DNA from 4 places in the Kocuria oxytropis genome. Region 1 is predicted to be linked to each of the others. Evidence: riboswitches for the same ligand, from Rfam matches in the RefSeq annotation. Region 1 holds a riboswitch; each other region holds the start of a gene.

Region 1 (3,153 bases):
TGGCGAACCTACGGTTGGTCGGTGACCGTTTGGGGTGCCGCTGACTGTGCGAAGGGCGCGCGCCCATCGGGTGCCGGGTCGGGGATCACCGCACTGGACCGGCTGGAACGGGTCGACGGGGATCATGACGTCCCGGTGGCGGCCCGTTCCAGCCGGTGGGGGTTCAGCTCGTGGTCCTGGATCAGGCCGCGAACCACTCCTCCAACCAGCCCTGCATGAGCTCGATCTCCACCTGCTGGTCCTCGATCATCTTCTCCGCCATGGCTCGCAGCTCGGGGTCGGTGCCCATCTGCAGCTCCATCTCGGCCATGTCGAGAGCCATCTGGTGGTGGGCGATCATTTGTTCGAGGAAAGCCTGGTCGAACTCGTCCCCGGACAGTTTCGCCAGCTCCTCCAGGCTCATGCCGTCCATGCCGTCCATGCCGTCCATCTCGCCCATCATGGCGCCCTGCATGTCGGCATTCATGCTCTGACCATGGCCGCCATGGTGGCCGTGGCCGTGTCCGTGGTGGTGCCCGTGGCCGTGGTGGTGGTGCCCCGGGGTGTTCCCGGCGGCCAGCCGCTGGGCCGCTGCTTCCAGCTGCTGGATCTCCTCGGTCTGGGCCTCGATGATCTTCTCCGCCAGGTCACGGATCTCGGGGCGCTCGGACTTCTGCAGGGCCAGCTCGGCCATGTCGGTGGCACCCTGGTGGTGGGGGACCATCATCACGGCGAAGTGGCGGTCATGGTTCATGTGCCGCTCAGCGCCCGTCTGCGCGGAGGCGGAGGCGGGCTGGTGCGTCGGGGACGCGACCGCCGCGGTCGCTCCGGCACCGCTGAGGGCCAGCGCCAGGGCCGTCCCGGCGGCCAGGTGCTTGATCGTCGACGTCATGAAGAAACTCTCTTTCGCAGCAGCCCGTGCTGGGCCTGCACATTGTGGTGTTTGCTCTGCTCAGCCTCGGGTCGAGGCGGGCCGATCCATTGACGGTAGCCCCGCCGCAGCTGGCTTCTCCGGGTTGGGAGGGCTGGGCGGTAGATCTTCACTGAACTTTCAAGAGCGGGTCCGTCAGGCGGCCAAATCGGGGTGTTCCCCGGCGTTGGCCGGGTGCAGGCATCTCCGGTTCTGGCCGGCCGGTCCCGGATGCTGGTCAGATGGGGGGCACACACGCCGCCCGCCACGCGTGGCATTCGTGGCGGGCGGCGTGTTGGCTCAACGGAAAGTGACGTAGCCGACCGTCGGCATGGCATTCACGCTGTGCACGAAGGTGCCCTGGGTGGGGTTCAGCGCGGAGATCATCTTGCCGCCACCGAGGTAGATCCCGATGTGGGCCCCGCCGTTCTGGACCACGAGGTCGCCGGGCTGCGGGTCGGTGGTCGGGGTGCCGGCCGCCCACTGCTGCTGGCTGGTGCGGGGGATGTCGATGCCCTGCTGGGCGTAGACCCACTGGGTGAACCCGGAGCAGTCCCAGGCGCCGAAGTCCGTGCCGCCCCAGACGTAGCCGGTGCCGACACCCTGCATCGCGGTGCCGACAATGCCGCCGGCCGCAGCGGAGATCTCGGAAATGTCCGAGGACTGGGGGGAGAGACTCGAGGTGGCCTGCCCAGCGGCCGGAGCGTCCGGCTGGCTCGCCGTCTGCACGGTGACGGGGGACTGGGAAGCGGCCGGTGTCGGGGAGGTCGCGGGGGCCGAGTATGCGGTGTCGGTCGTGGCGGGGGCTTCGGCATAGGCCTGAGCCGGGGCGACGGAGCCGATCACCGCCGCGCCGACAGCGGCGGCCAGGGTCGTGGTGCGCACCAGGTGCGAGGGGGTCTGGGCGCGGTGGCGGGCAGAGCTACGCGTGAAGAAAGCCATGAATGAGGGTCCTCCTTTTGCCTACGAGGTGAGCTGTCGGGTTCGGGTGGGAGGCACCCGGCCGCTGAGCCTGCAGCTCCGGCGGCTTCACCCCAAGGTCCGGGTGCGGACCGGGTATGGTTCCCCCGCTTCTGCCAAGTCATTTCTGTGATGGGGACCCCGGCTGCCGGCAGAATTCGGCGAAGCACCCGGGGAAGCCGATGAGATCAGCCAACGGCACGCAGAGGACACTAGCGCCTGGATAACGAAAAGGTCACATTCCTTGTGGTGCCGGGAAAAGGCTTGCAGCGACTCCGCGCGGTCGTCGGCGAACCGCGGGTCGTCCACGACACCCGGGGGCACATTCGTTCCGGCGTGGTGGCGCCACCAGTTGTCTTTCCTCCCGGTGCCACCACTCATCGGGACCGCCGGGGGAGGCCCTGACCTGCGGCATCGCGCCGATGAGCGCGCTGGGGGCTGGGATCCGCAGCCCCTCTGCACTCATGGCCCTACCGGCCTGCGTCCTGTCCGGGGAGGGGCGGGCCCCCGGGCGAAGTCCAGCGTTCCACAAGGTTTTTATCGGATTTCTGCACAAAAGTACCCAGCATTTCCTGAGGGGAATGAGCTATTTCCTTCATGAAATCTTCATATCCGAACATGGCCCGGCCGGGAAAAGGCCCTTTTCTTCACGGAATCTTTAAACCATTCCGGGTCTGTGGCTGGTGCTGGGGGCCGGGACCTCGATGAAGGCGCCAGATCGTGACTCATGTGACCTCGATGCTCGAGACCGGCTCCCCATCCACCCGCGCCTCGTGGGCCGTGAGATCGACGGTCTGGTCCCCGAACACTCGGGCCGGCTCCACGGTAGTCACGGTGGTTCGGGACCGGCGCAGCACCGCGGCCACTCTCGCGACGAGCTCGCCCACGCTGAAGGGCTTGGTGATGTAGTCATCAGCCCCGGCGGTCAGGCCGGCCAGTTAGTCGTCTTCGTCCCCGCGGGCGGTGAGCATCAGCACGTAGCACTGGGAGACCCCCCGATCCTGCGGCACACCTCGATCCCGTCCAGCCCGGGCAACCCCAGATCCAGCACCACCACATCAACGCTCCGGCTGCGGGCGGCCTCCACCGCGCCGGGCCCGGTGTGGGCGGTGGCGACCATCTGCGCCAGGGGCTTTTCGTCGTCCACCACCAGCACCCGCCCGGCCGCCGCGTCAGTGCCAGGATGCATGACTTCAGTGTCCCCTCGGTCCGGGAGGCTTTCATGCCGAAGGTCGGTTGCGGGAGGAATCTTCGTCAGACCTTCACTGAGAACGCCACGGGGCCGCACCCCGGCCGGTCCACAA
Region 2 (3,153 bases), on a different contig from region 1:
CGGGGCGGCCTGCACGACCGGCTTCGGCGCCTCGACCACCGGGGCCGGGGCGGGGGCGGCCACGGGCTTCGGGGCCGGGGCGGCCACGGCCGCGACGACCGGGGTCTCGACCGTCCGCTCCGCCTTCTTCTCGGTCTTCTTCTCCGCCTTCTTCTCGGTCTTCTTCTCCGCGGGCTTCTCGGCCTTCGTCACGTGGGCGACGGGCTCGAGAGACACGGTGGGCGCCGCGGTGGGGGTGGCGGCCGCGACGGCCGACAGCGGGGCGTCGGCGGAGGCGTCCTGGGACGGAGCGGCCTGCACGGAGACGGTGGTGGCGACGGCGAGGCCGGAGAACGCGGCGACGGCGGCGACCGTGCGGGCCTTGCCGCTCAGGAGGGAGGCGATGCCGTTCGGGGAGGACAGGTCACGAGTCATGAGGAGTTCAGGCGGCTTTCTGGCGGGGCCGGGGCGGTCTGCCGGAGGGACGCGGAGACAGCGCGGATCACCCCGGGCGGTGCTCGGGGTGATCCGGTGTCCGGCAGGACCGTGTTCCGGGATCGGGAACGACGGCCGGGCGAGCGGAGGAGGGGGCCGTCCGGTCGGACAGCAGGGAGCACGGAGAACCGGGAGAGCGGAACTCCGTGGGGGGGGGGAGAAAAGGATCGGGCGCCGCCCGCGGGTTGTCCCCGCGGGCGGCGGGCCGGATCAGAAGGTGTAGTAGCCGTCCAGCTGCATGGCGTTGACGGAGTGCACCTGGGTGCCCTGGGTGGGGTTGAGGGCGGAGATCATCTTGCCGGCGCCGATGTAGATGCCGACGTGCGCGCCGCCGTTCTGGGAGACGAGGTCACCGGGCTGCGGGTTGGCCGTGGGGGTGCCCGCGGCGAACTGGGACCAGGTGGTGCGGGGCAGGTCGATGCCGTTCTGCGCGAACACCCACTGGGTGAAGCCGGAGCAGTCCCAGGCGCCGTAGGCGGTGCCGCCGTAGACGTAGCCCGCACCCTGGGCGGACATCGCGGTGCCCACGATGCCGCCGGCCGCCGGGGCGATCGCGGTGGTGGCGGTGGACTGCGGGGTCACGCTCGCGGTGGAGGCGGCCTGCGGAGCCGGGGCGGGGGCCGGGGCCTGGTAGGCCGGGGCCTCGTAGGCGGGCTGCGCGGCGACCGGGGCCTGGTAGGTGTACGAGGTGTAACCGGCCAGCGAGGCGGAGGCCGGGGCCGAGTAGGCCGCACCGGACTCGACGGGAGCCTGGGCGTAGGCCTGCGCCGGAGCGATGGAGCCGATCATCGCGGCGCCGGCGGCGGCGGCGATGGTGGTGTTGCGCACGACGTGCGAGGTGCTCTCGGCACGGTGGCGGGCAGTGTTCTGCTGGAAAAGCGACATGGGTGAGTTCCTCCCTTTGCCTACGAGGTGAGCTGTCGGATTCGGGTGGGAGACACCCGGCCGCAGAGCGCACGCGCTCTGACGACTTAACCCCAAGGACCCGGATCACCGGGACCGAAAGTGGTTCCCCCGCTTCTGCCAAGCAGTTTCTGTGAAGAGGCCACGGGGCACCGGCAGAATTCGGCGATGTGCTCCGTGGGCGCCGATCCGACCAGTGATCAGCACGCGTTGAACAGTACATGATTGATTACGGAAGTGTCACGTTTTGATCACGGCCGATCACGGTCGGGACACGGTCAGCCTCCGAATCATGCCCTTTTGATCTCTTCTCGGATATGAGTTCCCATCCGTGACGTTCTGTGGAGCGCACCTCGGAGGACCGAGAATCCGCACGTCACCGGGGGTGCGGCGCCCCGGACGGGCCCGCCGGGCCGGACTGGCCGAAAGTCGCTTGTGAACGTCCCCACACTGCGGTCCGCCCCCTCGCCCGGACATGCCGGAGACCCCTCGAGGGTGCCCTCCGGAGCGCCCCCGGAGTGCCCTCGGCGGCCTCCGGCGACAGGTCAGCGAGCGAGGACGCGGATGGCCGCGGCGGTGCGCAGGTCGATCTCGGCGGACCGGCCCGTGGCCGGCACCTCGACGCGCACGCGCTCACCGTCCACCCGGGCCCTGACCTCCGCGCCCGTCAGCACGCCCACGTCGCTCAGCACGCCCAGCAGGTCGGCGTCCGCCTGGACCACCTCCGGCAGCAGGGCCACGGTGTGGGCCTCCTCCGGCAGCCGGCGGGCGGCGTCGAGCAGGGAGGGGTGCGCCGCGGCGGGGCTCTCCTCGACCCCCAGGGCGGCCAGACCCGGGATCGGGGTGCCGTACGGCGAGTGACGGGGACTGTGGAGCAGGTCCACGAGCCGCCGCTCGACCTGCTCGCTCATGACGTGCTCCCAGCGGCAGGCCTCGTCGTGGACCTGGGCCAGGTCCAGGCCGATGACGTCCGCCAGCAGCCGCTCCGCCAGCCGGTGCTTGCGCATGACCTGCACGGCCCGCTCCCGCCCCGCCTCGGTGAGCAGCAGCGACCGGTCCGGGCCCATGGTCAGCAGCCCGTCCCGCTCCATCCTGGACACCGTCTGCGAGACCGTGGGCCCCGAGTGGTCCAGACGCTCCACGATGCGGGCCCGCATCGGGGTGATCCCCTCCTCCTCGAGCTCGAGCACGGTCCGCAGGTACATCTCCGTGGTGTCGATCAGGTCGCTCATGCCTCAGTCATCCTTCGTCCGGCCGTCCGGCCCCGGGGATCCCGCCCGGTCCGGTCTTCCCGCACGAGCTTAGTGGGCGGCCCGCACCGGCGGCGGAGGGAGCCGGCCGCCGCGCCCGCCGCCGCCCGTGGGGCAGAATGGGCGGCGGGCGCGACCAGCGCGAGCGCCCTCCGGCGGCCGCGCCCGCCGACGCCCGTCACCCGCCGCCCACCATTGCCCAGGGAGCGCCCGTTGCCCGCACACGTCACCATCCCCCAGCACCTGCTGCCCCTCGACGGCCGGTTCGGCGCCGGCCCCTCGAAGATCCGCCCGGCCCAGGTCGAGGCCGTCGCCCGGGCCGGGTCCGCGCTGCTCGGCACCTCGCACCGCCAGGCGCCGGTCCAGGAACTGGTGGCCTCGGTGCGCGAGGGACTCGCCCGGTTCCTCGGCCTGCCCGAGGGCCACGAGGTGCTGCTGGGGCTGGGCGGGGCCACGGCCTTCTGGGACGCCGCCGCCTTCGGGCTCGTCGAGCGGAAGGCCCAGCACCTGGTGTTCGGGGAGTTCG
Region 3 (3,153 bases), on a different contig from region 1:
AGGGTGCGCTGGATCGTGGCCGGCACCATCACCTACAACGTGCTCGAGGCGGTCATCGCCCTGACCGCCGGCACCATCGCCTCCTCCTCGGCGCTGATCGGCTTCGGCCTGGACTCGATCGTGGAGGTCCTCTCCGCGGCGGCGGTGGCGTGGCAGTTCGCCGCCCCGGACCCGCACCAACGGGAAAAGGTGGCGATGCGGGTGATCGCGTTCTCCTTCTTCGGCCTGGCCGCCTTCGTCACCGTCGATGCGATCCGCGCCCTGCTCGGGGCCGCCGAGCCGGAACACTCCCCGGTCGGCATCGGACTGGCCGCGGTGAGCCTGCTCATCATGCCGTTCCTGTCCTGGTTCGAACGCCGCACCGGCCGGGAACTGGGCTCCGCTTCTGCGGTGGCCGATTCCAAGCAGACCCTGCTGTGCACCTACCTCTCCGCCGTGCTGCTGGTAGGCCTGGTGCTCAACAGCACCCTGGGCTGGTCCTGGGCCGACCCGCTGGCTGCGCTGGTGATCGCCGCCGTGGCGGTCAAGGAGGGGCTGGAGGCCTGGCGCGGAGACGCCTGCTGCACTCCCGTTGCGGTCCTCACCGCCGAGGACGGTGCACACTGCGGTGGATGCGGTCCCAACTGCGCCCACTGAGCACGGTCGGCACGCGTCGGCGCCCCGAGACGAGGACGCCGGGGCGCACGGCTTCTCAGGAACCGAGGTAGACGGAGATCGCGGCGAACAGCGCAACTCCGCCGGTGAGCAGGATCGGTCCCGGCACGCTGGTGTCGCCTTCGTGGGCTTGGTCGGGCATCTCCTCGACCACAACGCTGGCTAACGTTCCGCCAGTCAGTGCGAGCATGGACAGAGCCCAAATTTCCGGGGCTTGATGCAGCGCGAAATATCCCAGGATGGCCGCGGGCTTCGCTCTCGATCCACCCGCCGCGCCTTTTGAAGTGGCTCCTGTCCCCACCGCTGTGTGGGCGACGACTCCCCGCGCAGCGCCCACGCACCAACAAGCCACCTCACTCAAAGCGCAGAGCGCCCCGCCTTTCTCGGGAAATTAACAGGAAAAAGCCGACAACAATTCAGGTCTTCATCAAGCCTTGACCACTTCTTTACGATCTCTATACATTCCCGAATCGGATTGTGATTGTTTCGTAATCTCCTTGTACTCTTCAGTGCGTGCCGACCACTGATCCTGTCGGCGCCCTCGTGGCACATCGCCGAGTTCTGCCGGTGCCCGGGGTTCCTGAAGAGAAATCGCTTGGCAGAAGCGGGGGAACCATTACCGGTCCCGGTGTACCGGGGCCTTGGGGTTAAGTCTCAGAGCGCGTGCGTTCTGCGACCGGGTGTCTCCCACCCGCATCCGACAGCTCACCTCGTAGGCAAAGGGAGGAATCCACCCATGTCGCTTTTCAAGCAGCACACTGCCCGTCACCGCGCCCAGACCTCCTCGCGCGCCGTGCGTACCACCACCGTCGTCGCCGCCGCCGGCGCCGCACTGGTGGGCTCCATCGCTCCGGCCCAGGCCTACGCCGAGATCCCCGCCGCCTCCGGGTCCTCCTATGCGGCTCCGGCATCGGCGACGGCCAACCTGGCCTCCTACACCACCCCGGCCCCGGTCGCCGCGCAGCCCGCCGCTCCGACCCCGGCCCCGCAGCAGAGCGCCGCCACCTCGAGCGTGAGCCCGCAGTCCACCGCCATCACCGAGATCGCCCCGGCCGCCGGCGGCATCGTGGGCACGGCCATGCAGGGCGTGGGCACCGGCTACGTCTGGGGCGGGACCTCCTTCGGGGCCTGGGACTGCTCCGGATTCACCGGCTGGGTCTACGCCCAGAACGGCATCGACATCCCCCGCACCAGCTTCCAGCAGATCGCCGCCGCCACCCCGACGTCCAACCCGCAGCCTGGTGACCTGGTGTCCCAGAACGGCGGCAACCACATCGGCATCTACATCGGTGGCGGCAAGATGGTCTCGGCGCTGAACCCGACCCAGGGCACCTTCGTCCACTCCGTCAACGCCATGCCCGTCGACGGGTACTACACCTACCGGTGAGTCTCGCCGATGTGGTGAAGGCCGGCCGGTGGGCTCATCCGTCAGGTGCGGAGTGCCCCGCCAGGATCATCGTCGATGGACCGCATGGGTGCACTCGGATGGACCGCATGGGTGCACTCCGCAGCTGTAGCCGCAGACTCGAACGATTGCCACGATCCTGTCGATGTGCACACGCCAGCGAATCGGCACACGGGGAGCAGTCCTGCGGAGAGGATCGGAGAGTGCTCATGGCCTTGCCCTGTCTTCCGCTGGACGCGGGCAGTGCTTATCCTGCTCCGCCTCGGCATTGGAGCGAGAGCCCTTAGGGTGCAGCGATGGCTCGGGGGACGGGGATGCCGCAGTGGCGGACGGCACCCCCGTCCGCCCTCACCGTATGAATACGAGCTGGACATTGCCCGATCATCAAGGGAAGCCCCTCATCTCCTTTGATACAGATTCTGCTGTACGGTTATTGGATGAGGATCTTGTCCCCGGTCGCGGTGATGTCCCGTTTCGGCAAAGCACTGGCCGATCCCACCCGGGCCGCGGTGCTGCTGCAGCTGCAGCAGGGCCCAGCGGTGCCCTCGGAACTGGCGGCCCGGATCGGGGTGAGCCGGCAGATCCTGTCCAACCACCTGGCCTGTCTGCGCGACTGCGGGTTGGTCGTGGGCGTGCCGGTGGGGCGCAACGTGCGCTATGAACTCTCGGACCCCAAGCTGGCCCACGCGTTGGAGGACCTGCTGGGCACTATCCTCACCGTCGAACCGGTGTGCCGGTGCGGGACACCCGAGTGCGCCGCCGAGGCCCTCGCCGATGACGCCACCACCCAGGAGATTCCGGTATGAGCGGCGAGCACGATCATTCCCACGCCGGCGCCGGGCGGAGGGGGAAACTGGCAGTGGTGTTCGCCATCACCGCCACGATTATGGTCGCCGAGATCATCGGTGCGGTGGTCTCGGGCAGCCTGGCGCTGCTGGCCGATGCCGGGCACATGTTCACCGACTCGGCCGGGCTGCTCATCGCCCTCACCGCCGCGACCCTGGCGCTGAAACCGGCCACGGACAAACGCACCTGGGGGTACCAGCGCGCCGAGATCGTCGCCGCGGCCGCCCAGGCCTCGGTGCTGCTGGCTG
Region 4 (3,153 bases), on a different contig from region 1:
GACCACCCCGTGGGCACCAAGCGGATCTGCGTGGACACCGACTACTACACGACGTTCAACCGGGAGAACGTCTCCCTGGTCGACGTCCGGTCCGCGCCGATCACCCGGCTGACCGAGCGGGGGCTGGCCACCACGGAGCAGGAGTACGAAGTCGACGCGATCGTCTTCGCCACCGGTTTCGACGCCATGACCGGGGCCCTGAGCCGGATCGACATCCGGGGCACCGAGGGGCTCGCCCTGGCCGAGAAGTGGGCCGCCGGCCCGCGGACCTACCTCGGGCTGGCCACCGCCGGGTTCCCGAACCTGTTCCTGGTCACCGGCCCCGGCAGCCCGTCGGTGCTCAGCAACATGGTGACCTCGATCGAGCAGCACGTCGACTGGATCACCGACCACATCCGCTACCTCGAGGACCAGGGCCTCACCCGCTCCGAGGCCTCCCCCGAGGCGGAGGACGCGTGGGTGCAGCACGTCAACGACGCCGCGGACATGACCCTGTTCCCGCAGGCGAACTCCTGGTACCTGGGTGCCAACGTGCCCGGCAAGCCGCGGGTGTTCATGCCCTACGTGGGCGGGGTCGGCGCCTACCGCGCCAAGTGCGACGAGGTCGCCTCCCGGCAGTACGAGGGCTTCAGCGTCGCCTGACCGGTTGAACAGCCGAACGGAGGGCTCCGGTGCCGCGGCACCGGAGCCCTCCGCATGCCGGCAGGCCGGGGCTCCGGGGCGCATCCCCTCCTCGGCAGCCTGGTGCTCGGAGGACGCCAGGAGAGCGAGATCGACGCGCCGGAAACGCATTTCTTTCTTTTTGCGAATTCCTGACAGGACAACGGAGATCGCCGGAGGAGGTTGTTTTCCCGACCCAGGAGGAAGGGGCCGATCCCGTCGGCGATCTAATGTTCTGTGGACCTTTCCCGGCAAACAGTCACACCCTGCCACGGGTGCCGCCACCCGGCACTAGACCCCGGACAGGGGCATGCTTGCCCATCGGCATGACTCGGGCAGAGCCCCAGGTCAAGCCCACTTTCGTCTCGAGCTGAGCCTCCCGGGGGATTCCCTTGGGCACGCCTCATCGGACCACGGCGTCCGGGCGCGGAGGTGCAATGCCAGATCAGCACCAAAGCCGAGACGCGCCCGTGATCTAAACGTGACTTTCCCGTTATTTTTCGGTTAGTGTTCTCTCCGTGCTCATCGCATTAACGATCGGCATCTCCGTGCACATCGCCGAATTCTGCCGGTGCCCGGGGCCCCCAGACACATCGCTCGGCAGAAGCGGGGGAACCAGAAACGGTCCCTCCCCCGGGACCTAGGGGTTAAGTCGTCGGGGCCCCCACCCTGACGACCGGGTGTCTCCCACCCGCATCCAACAGCTCACCTCGCAGGCAAGAGGGAGGACATCACTCATGCCCGTTTTCCAGTCCCGCACGCCCCGCCATCGCGCCCAGAGCCCGTTCCGCCTCGGGCGCACCGCCATCCTGGCGGTCGCCGGCGGCGCCTTGGCGCTCAGCAGCGTGGCCCCGGCCCAGGCCGCCCCCGTCGCAGCCCCCCAGCAGGTCCTCAGCACCCAGTCCCAGGCCGGCAAGGCCGCAACCATCGCCGCCGCGGCGCGGAACCAGCTCGGCGTGCGGCAGGACTGCACCGCCCTGGTCACCAAGGCCCTGCGCGCGGCCGGGGTCAAGCACCACGGGTGGCCGGACTCCTACCTGAAGCTCGGCACGCGGGTCTCCGCCGCGCAGGCCCGGCCCGGCGACCTGGTCTACTACGCCAACGGCGGCATGGGCTTCGCCCACATCGCCGTGTACATCGGCGGCGGCAAGGCCGTCCACGGCGGCTGGAACGGCAACCAGACGGTCATCCAGACCGTCAACGTCGGCTCCGGCCCCGTCTACCTCCGCGTGCACTGACACTCCACGCCTGATGCGGGTGTGCGGTTCCCGTCCCGACGGGAGCCGCACACCCGCATCCCATGCGGCCGGCCTCTGAGCGCGAAGAACCTAGCGGCGATGTCCACGGTGGAAATCCATCGGGGAACCACTCTTCCCAGGCTGATATATGAGTCGTATGCTCGGTGCGGGTCCGCCAGCGGATCAATCACCAACTCGACGAGGAGTGGAACAGCATGCGGGAACTCGCACACCGGCTCGACCGGCTGGGCACCGAAACCGCCTTCAGCGTCGCCCAGGCCGCCGCCGCCTGGAAGGCGAAGGGGAACCGCGTGTACCCCTTCCACCTCGGCGACATCAACATCCCGACGGCCCCGCACATCGTCGAGGCGATGGACCGGGCCATCGCCGACGGCTACACCGGCTACGGCCCCGGCCCCGGCATCCCGCAGCTGCGCGAGGCCCTCGCCGAGGACATCGGCTCGCGTCGTGGCATCGACCTCAGCCCCGAGAACATCGTGGTGATGACGGGCGGCAAGCCCGTCATCACCAAGTTCCTGCAGGCGGTCATGAACCCGGGCGAGGAGGTGCTCTACCCGAACCCCGGCTTCCCGATCTACGAGTCGCAGATCGAGTACCTCGGGGGCACGGCCGTGTCGTACCGCTACCTGCCCACGGAGGACGGCTTCGCGATCGACCTCGACCAGGTGCGTGCCTCGATCACCCCGAACACGGTCGCCATCATCTACAACGACCTGCAGAACCCCATCTCGGCCGAGTCGACGGCGGCCGAGCGCGAGGCCGTCGCGCAGCTCGCCCAGGAGCACGATCTCTGGGTGCTCTCCGACGAGGCCTACTTCGAGACCCGCTACGAGGGGGTCTCGAGCTCGATCGCCTCGCTGCCCGGCATGGCCGAGCGCACCGTCATCCTCTACACGTTCAGCAAGAAGTTCGCCATGACCGGCTCGCGCCTCGGCTGCGCCGTCGCGCCGCGTGAGATCGCCACGGTGCTCAGCACCCTCAACACCAACGACGAGTCCTGCACCACGCACTACGTGCAGTGGGCCGGCATCGAAGCGCTCCGCGGCACCCAGGAACCCGTGCAGCAGATGCTCGACGTCCTGCGCGAGCGCCGGGACGCCGCCTGCGAGCTCGTGAACGCCACCCCCGGCATGCACGTGGCCGTGCCGCAGTCGACGTTCTACCTGTTCCCCGACGTCACCGCCGCCATGGAGCGCATGGGGTACACGGCGGTCGGAGACTTCGCCACGGCGGC

What was found. Region 1 has a riboswitch for cyclic di-AMP ahead of QYM41_RS15370 (C40 family peptidase). Riboswitches for the same ligand answer to the same signal wherever they lie in the genome.
Region 2: linked by a shared signal. The riboswitch ahead of QYM41_RS04255 (C40 family peptidase) and the one ahead of QYM41_RS15370 (C40 family peptidase) in region 1 are both predicted to bind cyclic di-AMP.
Region 3: linked by a shared signal. The riboswitch ahead of QYM41_RS15785 (C40 family peptidase) and the one ahead of QYM41_RS15370 (C40 family peptidase) in region 1 are both predicted to bind cyclic di-AMP.
Region 4: linked by a shared signal. The riboswitch ahead of QYM41_RS13365 (NlpC/P60 family protein) and the one ahead of QYM41_RS15370 (C40 family peptidase) in region 1 are both predicted to bind cyclic di-AMP.

Annotation. Positions count from the first base shown of each region.
Region 1 covers NZ_JAVFXA010000018.1:39,569-42,721, reverse strand. The annotation lists gene QYM41_RS15375 (DUF305 domain-containing protein) at 182-871, opposite strand; gene QYM41_RS15370 (C40 family peptidase) at 1,190-1,831, opposite strand; cyclic di-AMP (ydaO/yuaA leader) riboswitch at 1,838-2,006, opposite strand; partial or broken gene QYM41_RS15365 (response regulator transcription factor) at 2,695-3,038, opposite strand.
Region 2 covers NZ_JAVFXA010000003.1:58,002-61,154, reverse strand. The annotation lists gene QYM41_RS04260 (C40 family peptidase) at 1-414, opposite strand, end outside; gene QYM41_RS04255 (C40 family peptidase) at 685-1,359, opposite strand; cyclic di-AMP (ydaO/yuaA leader) riboswitch at 1,365-1,514, opposite strand; gene QYM41_RS04250 (metal-dependent transcriptional regulator) at 1,923-2,609, opposite strand; gene serC (phosphoserine transaminase) at 2,841-3,153, shown strand, end outside.
Region 3 covers NZ_JAVFXA010000020.1:18,741-21,893, reverse strand. The annotation lists gene QYM41_RS15795 (cation efflux transmembrane domain-containing protein) at 1-636, shown strand, start outside; gene QYM41_RS15790 (hypothetical protein) at 692-844, opposite strand; cyclic di-AMP (ydaO/yuaA leader) riboswitch at 1,232-1,385, shown strand; gene QYM41_RS15785 (C40 family peptidase) at 1,391-2,041, shown strand; gene QYM41_RS15780 (ArsR/SmtB family transcription factor) at 2,497-2,865, shown strand; gene QYM41_RS15775 (cation diffusion facilitator family transporter) at 2,862-3,153, shown strand, end outside.
Region 4 covers NZ_JAVFXA010000013.1:9,004-12,156, forward strand. The annotation lists gene QYM41_RS13360 (flavin-containing monooxygenase) at 1-642, shown strand, start outside; cyclic di-AMP (ydaO/yuaA leader) riboswitch at 1,207-1,392, shown strand; gene QYM41_RS13365 (NlpC/P60 family protein) at 1,398-1,898, shown strand; gene QYM41_RS13370 (pyridoxal phosphate-dependent aminotransferase) at 2,114-3,153, shown strand, end outside.